Regions from separate parts of the Streptomyces sp. NPDC101166 genome, predicted to be linked through region 1. Evidence: riboswitches for the same ligand, from Rfam matches in the RefSeq annotation. Region 1 holds a riboswitch; the other holds the start of a gene.
The links. A riboswitch is a leader RNA that binds a small molecule or an ion and turns the genes downstream of it on or off. The one in region 1 is predicted to bind cyclic di-AMP.
Positions count from the first base shown of each region.

Region 2: linked by a shared signal. The riboswitch ahead of ACIRS4_RS34055 (M23 family metallopeptidase) and the one ahead of ACIRS4_RS13675 (M23 family metallopeptidase) in region 1 are both predicted to bind cyclic di-AMP.

Region 1 covers NZ_JBIWPF010000006.1:178,957-184,256, forward strand. Annotated here, with positions in the region: gene ACIRS4_RS13660 (GNAT family N-acetyltransferase) at 1-665, opposite strand, end outside; gene ACIRS4_RS13665 (HPr family phosphocarrier protein) at 843-1,124, shown strand; gene ACIRS4_RS13670 (GntR family transcriptional regulator) at 1,404-2,096, opposite strand; gene ACIRS4_RS13675 (M23 family metallopeptidase) at 2,328-3,089, opposite strand; cyclic di-AMP (ydaO/yuaA leader) riboswitch at 3,103-3,270, opposite strand; gene ACIRS4_RS13680 (M16 family metallopeptidase) at 3,463-4,851, opposite strand; gene ACIRS4_RS13685 (M16 family metallopeptidase) at 4,848-5,300, opposite strand, start outside.
Region 2 covers NZ_JBIWPF010000031.1:34,139-39,438, forward strand. Annotated here, with positions in the region: gene ribA (GTP cyclohydrolase II) at 1-430, opposite strand, end outside; gene ACIRS4_RS34040 (MarR family winged helix-turn-helix transcriptional regulator) at 573-1,094, opposite strand; gene ACIRS4_RS34045 (dihydrofolate reductase family protein) at 1,145-2,278, shown strand; tRNA gene ACIRS4_RS34050 (tRNA-Met) at 2,378-2,451, shown strand; cyclic di-AMP (ydaO/yuaA leader) riboswitch at 2,806-2,964, shown strand; gene ACIRS4_RS34055 (M23 family metallopeptidase) at 2,972-4,018, shown strand; gene ACIRS4_RS34060 (aldo/keto reductase) at 4,094-5,038, shown strand; gene ACIRS4_RS34065 (PrsW family glutamic-type intramembrane protease) at 5,108-5,300, opposite strand, start outside.

The DNA of each region.
Region 1 (5,300 bases):
CGGCCGACGCCGACGACGGCGACCGAGCCGGGGGCCAGGAGCCGTCGTACGGAGCGGGCCTCGGCGCGCTGTTCACGCGCGCGCTGCACCGCCAGGGAGCGTTCGGTGGGTTCGAGGTCGAACTCCAGACGGACGACGCCGTCCTCGAAGCTGCGCTTCTGGGTGTACCCGGCGTCCGTGAACACCTTGATCATCTTGCTGTTGGCGGGGAGCACCTCGGCGGCGAACCGACGGATGCCGCGCTCGCGGGCGACGGCCCCGATGTGCTCCAGCAGCGCCGAGGCGACGCCCCTGCCCTGGTGGGCGTCCTGCACGAGGAAGGCGACCTCGGCCTCGTCCGCGGGTGCGGAGGCGGGCATGCCGTCGGCGCCGATGCGGTCATAGCGTACGGTGGCGATGAACTCGCCGCCGACCGTGGCCGCGAGTCCCACCCGGTCCACAAAGTCGTGGTGCGTGAAGCGGTGGACGTCCTTGGCGGACAGACGCGGGTAGGGCGCGAAGAAGCGGTAGTACTTCGACTCGTCCGAGACCTGCTCGTAGAAGCTGACCAGGCGCTCGGCGTCATCGACGGTGATGGGGCGGATGCGCGCGGTGCCGCCGTCGCGCAGCACCACGTCGGCTTCCCAGTGGGCGGGGTACTCGTGCCGGTCCGGCGCGCTCTGCATGGGGCCCAGAGTACGGCTCGCGTACGACAACGGCGCGAGGCAGTCTGTGAGGACGAAACCGTGGGGTCGAGGCCGCGATCCTACGTCCGCCGGCGGAGCGGGACGAGCCCGTTCCGGGCTTGCTTCACGTGTGGAACACTGGTCTAGACAACCCTGAACAGCGAAGGGCAGCATCACATGGCTGAGCGCCGCGTCAACGTCGGCTGGGCCGAGGGCCTTCACGCCCGCCCCGCCTCCATCTTCGTCCGAGCCGCCACGGCCGCAGGCGTCCCGGTGACGATCGCCAAGGCGGGCGGCGACCCCGTCAACGCGGCGTCCATGCTGGCCGTCCTCGGTCTGGGCGCCCAGGGCGGCGAGGAGATCGTCCTCGCCTCCGACGCCGAGGGCGCGGACGCCGCCCTGGACCGGCTGGCCAAGCTGGTCTCCGAGGGCCTCGAGGAGCTTCCCGAGACCGTCTGAGCCACGCTCGCGGCACCCATGGAGCCGCGTCGCCCCACCCGGGCGGCGCGGCTTCGCCGTTTCAGCCCCCCGCAGGCCCTTCGCCGGCCACTCGCCGGCCGGCCGCAATTACCGGCAGAATTCTTGGGGAATGCGTCACCGCCGACCGGGACGGAAAAGGCCCGCAGAGGGATTCGCGGACGCCCGAAGAGCGCGGCCGGTCAATTCCGGGCGCGCAACATGAAAAGGCAGCGGAAATACGTCCCGCCGAATATCCCCTCTTTGTATACGGCTCCCGTGTTAATGCCGGCGGCCTGACATGTTGACGGCGTGTTGCGAAGTCCTCACACGCTCCGCCCCGCCCCCGCCGGCGAAGCGCAGCCGATGCGCGGCGGCGGCGCGCTCGGTGTGCAGCGCCGTGATCGCCCGCGCCCGCTCCCCGTCGCCGCGCGCCACCGCGTCCACGATCGCGCCGTGCTCCGCCCATGACTCCACCGGGTCGGCCGGCGCCTCCACCGCGTACATCCAGGCGATCTTGTGGCGCAGCCGGGTCAGCGTGGAGGACAGGGCATGACTGCCGCAGGCCTGGGCGAGCGTCTCGTGGAACCAGCCGCCCAGGGAGCGCAGATCCTCGCTGCCGCCCCGCCTGGCGCGCTCCTGACCCAGCCGGACCAGGCCGCGCAGTACCTTCAGATGCGCCTCGGTGCGCCGCTGGGCGGCCCGGGAGGCGCCGAGCGGCTCCAGCAGCAGGCGCATCTCCAGCAGGTCGGCGGCCTCCTGCTCGGTCGGTTCCGCGACGCACGCGCCCGCGTGCCGGCGCGTGACCACGAAGCCCTCCGCCTCCAGCGTGCGCAGGGCCTCGCGGACAGGGACGCGCGAGACGCCGTACCGGCGGGCGAGGAGTTCCTCGGTGAGGCGGCTGCCGCGCTCGTAGACACCCGCGACGATGTCGTCCCGGATGGCCGTGCACACCGAGTGCGCCGGAATACGCATGACCGACCTCCGCCTTTGTCCCCGTGAAACGTCGACGAGCGACGCCCGTTCCGTGACTCTATTGCAATGTGCGGGAATTTCCGATGGCGGGCCGGAATCCATGGATATTTTTTGGACAGCGGAGGCGGTGAAGCGGGGAAAGCGCGCGACCACGAAAGCCCCGGCCCGTCAGGGACGCTGTCGATGCGTCCCTGACGGGCCGGGGCTGTGGGTCCGGTGCGCCGTGCGGCGTCAGACGTTCACGCCGTGCTTGCGGAGGTAGGCGACGGGGTCGATGTCCGAGCCGTACTCCGGGCTGGTGCGGGCCTCGAAGTGCAGGTGCGGGCCGGTGACGTTGCCGGTGGCGCCCGACAGGCCGATCTGCCGGCCCGGGGTGACCTTCTCGCCGACCGAGACGCCGATGGACGACAGATGGCCGTACTGGGTGTACGTGCCGTCGCTCATCCGGATCACGACCTGGTTGCCGTAGGCGCCGCCCCAGCCGGCCTCGACGACGGTGCCGAGCCCGACGGCGTGCACGGTGGTGCCGCTGGAGGCGTGGAAGTCGATGCCGGTGTGGCTGCCGGAGGACCACAGGGAGCCGCCGGACTTGTAGCCCGTGGAGACGTACGAGCCGCTGATCGGCGGGACGAAGGTGTTCAGGCGCTTGCGCTCGGCGGCGCGGGCGGCGCGCGCCCGGGCCGCCCGCTCTTCCCTGACCTTCATGGCCGCCATGACGGCGGCCTTCTTCACCTCGGCGGCCTCCTGGGCCGCCTGCTGCTGGGCGGCGGCCTGGTCGTCGACCTGCTGGGCGATGGAGTCGCCGACGGTGACGACCGGGACGAGGCCGGTCTGCTCGACGGAGGGCGTGGGCTCGGCGGCGACGGCGGAGCCGGAGGCGACGGTGGCGATGACGCCCGTGGTGGTCAGTGCGGCGATGCTCGCCGCGCGCGCGGAGGTGCGCCGCATCCGACCGGGACGACGGTGCTTCCCGGTGGCGCAGGTGAACGCCATGAAGTTGAGCGGTCCTTTCCTTCCCTCTCGCCTACCGGGTTAGCTGACGGGTTCGGAGCAGGAAGGTCTCCTACGGACCCCCTCGCGACTCGCGCGGGCGTCCGATTCACCCCAGGGACTTCACAGGTGGGTCCCCGGCTCCCCTGGCTCGCGCCGTACGGGGACTCGGCGATGGCTGTCCGGTGCCGCGGGTGCGGCGCAGTGCCCGACGAACAGCCCGGACGAACCTAGACGCGGCCGCCTTCAATTCCCAAACGAAAGCCGCCTTTTGTAGCGCATCCCACAGGGCAGACGGGCAGTCACTCCCTCAATTCGGACATCACGGAGCCCCGATGACGCACAACGTCACCGGGGCTCCACGCGTGCCTGTGCGTCAGTCGGCCGTGACGACCTTCACCTCGCCGATGCCGAGGGCCTCGACCGGCTCCTTGATCTGCGCCGCGTCACCGACGAGCACGGTCACCAGACGATCCACCGGGAAGGCGCTCACGGCGGCCGCGGTGGCCTCCACGGTGCCGGTGGCGGCGAGCTGCTGATAGAGCGTCGCCTGGAAGTCGTCCGGCAGGTGCTGCTCGACCTGGTCGGCGAGCGTGGCGGCGACGGCCGCGGCGGTCTCGTACTTCAGCGGCGCCACGCCGACGAGGTTCTGCACCGCGACGTCGCGCTCGGCGTCGGTCAGCCCGCCCTCGGCCAGCGTGCGCAGCACCTGCCAGAGGTCGCCCAGCGCGGGGCCGGTGTTGGGGGTGTCGACCGAGCCGCTGATGGCGAGCATGGCGGCGCCCGAGCCGTCCGGAGCGGACCGCAGGACCTGTCCGAAGGCGCGCACGCCGTAGGTGTAGCCCTTCTCCTCGCGCAGGACGCGGTCCAGGCGGGAGGTGAGGGTGCCGCCGAGGCAGTACGTGCCGAGCACCTGCGCGGGCCACACGCGTGCGTGCCGGTCGGGTCCGATCCGGCCGATCAGCAGCTGCGTCTGGACGGCGCCGGGGCGGTCCACGATGACGACCCGGCCGTTGTCGTCGGCGGTGACCGGCGGCACCGGGCGCGGCTGCGCGGCGGAACCCGTCCACGCGCCCAGGGTGTCGCCGAGGAGCGCCGCCAGGTCGACGTCGGTGAGGTCGCCGACGATCACGGCGGTGGCCGTGGCGGGGCGGACGTGCTTCTCGTAGAAGGCGCGCACGGCCGCGGAGTCGATGTTCTCGACCGTCTCCGCGGTGCCCTGACGCGGGCGCGACATGCGCGCGTCGGCCGGGAACAGCTCCCTGGAGAGCTCCTTGGCCGCGCGCCGGGAGGGGTTGGCCAGCTCGTGCGGGATCTCGTCCAGGCGGTTGCGGACGAGGCGCTCGACCTCGCTGTCGGCGAACGCGGGCGCCCTGAGGGCGTCGGCGACCAGACCGAGGGCCTTGGCCAGCCGGGAGGCCGGGACCTCCAGGCTCACGCGGACGCCGGGGTGGTCGGCGTGGGCGTCGAGGGTGGCGCCGCAGCGCTCCAGCTCGGCGGCGAACTCCTCGGCGGAGTGCTTGTCGGTGCCCTCGGAGAAGGCGCGCGCCATGATCGTGGCGACGCCGTCGAGGCCGGCCGGCTCGGCGTCCAGGGGCGCGTCGAGGAGGACCTCGACGGCGACGACCTGCTGGCCGGGGCGGTGGCAGTGCAGGACGGTCAGCCCGTTGTCGAGGGTTCCGCGCTCGGGGGCCGGGAACGCCCACGGCTTGGCGTCGCCCGCCTGCGGCTGGGGGTGGAAGTCCATCGTGGCGAGCTCGGTCACTTGGCCGCCTCCTCGTCGTGGTCGTCGGCGGTGGTCGCGGCGTCTTCGGCGCTCTCCGTGCCCTCCGTGGGCTCGTACACCAGCACCGCGCGATTGTCGGGGCGCAGCCGGGCCTTCGCGACCTCGCGCACCTCCTGCGCCGTCACGTCCAGCACGCGCTGGACGGCGGTCAGGGCGAGCTGCGGGTCACCGAACAGCACGGCGAACCGGCACAGTTCGTCGGCGCGGCCGGCGACCGTGCCCAGCCGGTCCAGCCACTCGCGTTCCAACTGCGCCTGGGCGCGCTCCATCTCCTCGTCCGTGGGCCCCTCTTCGGCGAACCGGGCGAGCTCCTCGTCGATGGCGGTCTCGATGACGGGCACCTCGACGTCGCCGGAGGTCTTCACGTCCAGCCAGCCCAGGGAGGGCGCTCCCGCGAGGCGCAGCAGACCGAAGCCGGCCGCCACCGC
Region 2 (5,300 bases), on a different contig from region 1:
GCAGCATCTGGGCGGCGGCCGTGTAGTCGCGGTCGTCCTCCGGCAGGCCGAGCGCGGCGTTCGCCTCGTAGGTGTCCAGGCCCTGGTCCTGGAGGGCGTACGCGTCGAGCTTGTTGTAGAGGCCGATGCCGCGGCCCTCCTGGCGCAGATAGAGCAGCACGCCACCGCGGTCGGCGATGCGTTCGACCGCCTCGCGCAGCTGGGGACCGCAGTCGCAGCGGGCGGAGCCGAAGACGTCGCCGGTCAGGCACTCGGAGTGCAGTCGGACCAGGGGGACGGGGCCGGGGTCGCCGAGGACCACGGCGACGTGCTCCTGGCCGTCGGCCAGGCCGTGGAAGGTGACCAGTTCGGCGTCGACGGAGTATCCGTCGCCGAAGCGCAGCGGCACCCGGACTCGGGCTCGCGGGGTGGCGGCAGGGGTGTCGGGCATGAGGGTCCTCCCGGTCCGGGAACGGATGCTTCAGTTTTGAAGCAGATCGACCGAGCCTGACGCTATCCCATGCTTTAAGTTTGAAGCAACTGCCGTCGGTTGTGACGTGGGCCATGCGGCGCGCGGGTGCGGGCGGCCGGCCTCACTCGTTCCCGGAGCACGGCGACGACCGGCGACGCCAGGGGAGGTCCTCCGGCGCGCTCTCTGCGCCGTCGCCCTGGAGTCCCCGCGTGACCTGCGTGAAAATCTCCTCCAGTTGCCCCACCTGCTCGGGGGTGAGCCGGTCGAACAGGAAGGCCCGGACCGTGTCGACATGGCCGGGCGCCGTGTTCTCCAGGACCGTCATGCCCTCGTCGGTCAGGACCGCGACGCTCCCCCGCCGGTCCCAGCGGCAGTCCTCGCGCCGCAGCAGCCCGTCCTTCTCCAGTCGCGTGACCGCGTACGTCAGCCGGCTGCGGGTGATCTTCAGCCGCTCGGCGAGGTCCGTCATCCGCAGCCGGCGTTTCGGCGACTCGGAGAGGTTCGCGAGGATGGAGTAGTAGAGATGCGGCATGCCGGCCTCCTGCTGGAGCTGCCGGTCGATGGCGTCCTCCAGGAGGAGGTAGCCGGCGACGTAAGCGCGCCAGGCGCGCTGCTCCTCGGGGGTGAGCCAGCGGGTCGTCATGCCACCAGTGTAAGTTTGTTTCAAACTTGAACCAAGGGAGAGGTCGCGCGATGCCGTACCCGTACGTCCTGCTGTCCGCCGCCGTCTCCCTCGACGGCTACCTGGACGACACCGGCCCCGACCGCCTGCTGCTCTCCAGCCCCGCCGACTTCGACCGGGTCGACGAGGTGCGCGCCTCGGTGGACGCCATCCTGGTCGGCGCCGGCACCATCCGCGCGGACAACCCCCGGCTCCTGGTCAACTCCCCGGACCGCAGGGCCTCCCGGGTCGCCGCGGGCCGCCCGGAGTACCCGCTCAAGGTCACGGTCAGCGGCACCGGCGAGCTGGACCCGGCGGCGAACTTCTGGCACACGGGCGGCGAGAAGGTCGTCTACACCACCGACGAGGGCACCGGGCGCGCCCGCTCGCTCGGCATCGCCTCCGACGTCGTCCCGCTCGGCCCGGCCCTGGACTGGCGCCGGCTCCTCGAACACCTGCATGACGTCCGGGGTGTGCGGCGCCTCATGGTCGAGGGCGGCGGGACGATCCACACCCAGCTCCTCCAGCAAGGCCTCGCCGACGAGATCCAGCTCGTCCTGGCCCCCCTCTTCGTGGGCGACGCCGACGCGCCCCGCCTCTTCGGCCCCGGCGGCTACCAGGGCGGACGGCTGCGGCTGGTCGAGACGCGGCGCATCGAGGACGTCGTCCTCACCCGCTACGAGCCCACCGCGCCCGGCGCCGGCCCGCTGCCCGTCGCAGCCGACCGGCACTGGCTGGCCCTCGCCTGCGAGCTGGCGGCCGCCTGCCCGCCGTCGCGGACCGCGTTCAGCGTCGGCGCGGTGGTGGTGGCCGCCGACGGGACGGAGCTGGCGCGCGGTCATTCGCGGGAGGCCGGCGATCCGGTCGTCCACGCTGAGGAGGCGGCCCTCGCGAAGATCGACCCCGCAGATCCCCGGCTGGCCACGGCGACCGTGTACAGCAGCCTGGAGCCCTGCGCCCAGCGCTCCTCCCGGCCGGCCCCCTGCGCCCGTCTGATCCTGGACGCGGGCGTCCGCCGTGTGGTGACGGCCTGGCGGGAGCCGGACACCTTCGTCCGCGAGGCCGACGGCAGCGGGCGACTGGCGTCCGCGGGTGTGGAGGTGCTGGTGCTGCCCGAGTACGAGGAGCGCGCCAAAGCTCCCAACAGCCACCTGTCGGCGCCCTGAGCGCACCCCGGTGTCCGGCCTGTCCGGGGCCCTGAGCGCCCCTGACAGGCCGGTGGTCAATCGGGGTCCCGCGCATGGTCTACACTGGTGTCATACCGACGCGGGGTGGAGCAGCTCGGTAGCTCGCTGGGCTCATAACCCAGAGGTCGCAGGTTCAAATCCTGTCCCCGCTACTGAAGGCCGAGGGCCGGAACCCATTGGGTTCCGGCCCTCGGTGCGTCTCCCTCCGGAGAGCTACGGCGTGTACCGCCCGGGAGGAGTGGCCTTCCTTGATCATCATCACGTCCAGTGATCGGGCGAGCGCCCTGTGCACGACGCCTGAGCGCCCGTCACCTGCGGTGTCCGGTTCAGGGGTGACCCGTGGGGGTGGAGGGGGCGGTCAACTCGCCCGTTTTTCACCGCTCCTGGGGAGAACGTCCAGGCCAGAAATGTTGTTGATCAAGAAGAACGGCTTGGAAACATGCCCCGGAGTCTATTAACGTTCGATAACGCAGCGCGGTCGTCCCAGCCGACACAAGAGTCGGCTCCGTGCGCACGCGCCGAATCCCGCAAGGGAACCGGGGAACCACCACCATGGGGTGAATCACGCGTAGCCGCCGTATGACAACGGCCGGTTTACGCGCGTAGGAGACCTTCCCGCTCCGAACCCGTCAGCTAACCCGGTAGGCGACGGAAGGAAAGGAGTACGCCCGCGTGGCGTCCAACCGGCCTGCCGCAGAAGCCCCCTCCGTGCCCAGCCAGACGTTCGGCTATGGCAGCTACCGCACCGACGAGGGCCCCTGGGAGGAATGGAACCCCACCGCGGAGTCCGTTCGCCCGGTTCGCGGCCGGCATCGTGTCGCCAAGCAGCGCGGCGGCCTCGCCCGTAGCTCCACCGTTCTCGGCGTCGGCGTCATAGCCGCCGTCGGCGGCGCCGGCATGGCCAGCGCCAACACCGGCAAGCCGCCGGTCTCCATCTCCATGCCGGACCTCCCCTCCGTGGGTTCCCTCATCTCCGACGATGACACCCCCCAGGAGAGCGCGCCGGCCCTCGCCGCCTTCGGCAGCGTCGCCGCCGAGCCGGTGGCCGCCGCGGCCGTGGACCAGACCGTCGCCGAGAGCACCACCGACGCCGGCGAGGTGCTCCGCAGCCGGATCATGGCGCAGGCCGAGTCGCAGCAGACCCAGATCGAGGCCAAGGCGGCCGCGGCAGCCCAGGCGGCCGCCGTCAAGGCCGAGGCCGACGCGGCCGCGAAGGCCAAGCAGGAGGCGGAGGCCAAGGCCGCCGCCGCGAAGGAGAAGGCCGCCGAGGAAGCCGCGGAGAAGGCCGAGGCCGCGCGCCTGGCCAAGCTCGCCGGCCAGTACACGCTGCCGACCTCCTCGTACACCCTCACCTCGACGTTCGGTGAGGCCGGCGCCTACTGGTCCTCCGGGCACCACACCGGGCTCGACTTCGCCGCCCCCACCGGCACCCTGATCAAGGCCGTGCACAGCGGCACGATCACCTCGGCCGGCTGGGACGGGTCGTACGGGTACAAGACCGAGCTCACCCTGGACGACGGCACCGAGATCTGGTTCGCCCACCAGTCCTCCATCAGCGTCAGCGTCGGCCAGAAGGTCACCACCGGCGAGGTCATCGGCCGCGTCGGCGCCACCGGCAACGTCACCGGCGCCCACCTCCACCTGGAGGTGCACCCCGGCGGCGGCAGCTCCGGCATCGACCCGGCGGCCTGGCTGCGGGACAAGGGGCTCAACCCCTGAGGTTGCCCTGACGTTTGCGAACTCTTGGCCGGAGGTGCGGAATGCGCGCCTCCGGCCGTCGCGTTGAAGTGAGGCATGACTTCTCTGCGCAAGCTAGGTTCCTCCGACCTCGAGGTCTTCCCGCTGGCCCTCGGGGGCAACGTCTTCGGCTGGACCGCCGACGAGGCGGCCACCTTCGCCGTCCTGGACGCCTACACGGCCGCCGGCGGCAACTTCGTCGACACCGCCGACTCCTACTCCGCCTGGGTCGAGGGCAACAGCGGCGGTGAGTCCGAGACCCTCATCGGCAAGTGGCTCAAGGCGCGCGGCAACCGCGACGACGTCGTCGTCGCGACGAAGGTCAGTCAGCACCCCGACTACCAGGGGCTGACCGCCGCCAACATCAAGGCCGCCGCCGACGCCTCCCTCCGCCGCCTCGGCACCGACCACATCGACCTCTACTACACCCACTTCGACAAGCCCGAGGTCCCCGTCGAGGAGATCGTCGGCGCGCTCGACGAGCTGGTGAAGGCGGGCAAGGTGCGGCACATCGCCGCCTCCAACATCTCGCCCGATCGCCTGCGCGCCTCCCTGGAGTTCTCCGACCGTGAGGGGCTAGCCCGGTACGTGGCCCTCCAGCCGCACTACAACCTGGTCTCCCGCGACACCTACGAGGGCGCGCTGCAGGACGCCGCCGCCGAGGCCGGACTCGCCGCCGTCCCCTACTTCTCGCTCGCCTCCGGCTTCCTCACCGGCAAGTACCGGCCCGGCGCGACGGTCGACAGCGCGCGGGCCGAGGGCGCGGCCAAGCACCTTCAGACCGAGCGGGGCCGGCGGGTCCTGGTCGCCCTGGACGAGGTCGCCCGAGCGCACGACGCCGAGGTCGCCACGGTGGCCCTGGCCTGGCTCGCCGCCCAGCCGACGGTGGCCGCGCCGATCGCCTCCGCGCGGACGGTGGACCAGCTGCCGGCGCTGCTCGCGGTGGGCGGACTCGAACTGACGGAGGCGGAGGTCGCGCGGCTGACGGAGGCGTCCGCGTGAGCGGCGCCGGAGTGCCGTGGGCCTTGCACGAGTGTCAGGACGCCTGAGGGCGGGTGCCGTTCCTCGGGTTCACCCGTAGGGGGTGTGGCCCGGGTAGGTCGGAAGCCCCGTGTGCCCGGTGTATCCGGGTCCGGCCACGGGTGCGGGCTGCCCCGCGTACCCGGGCTGCCCGGCGTGCTCCGGCTGTCCCGTGGGCCCGGCGGCGTGCGGGTGCCCCCCGTACGACCCGTAGGCGCCGGGCACGCCATGCGACCCGTAGGCG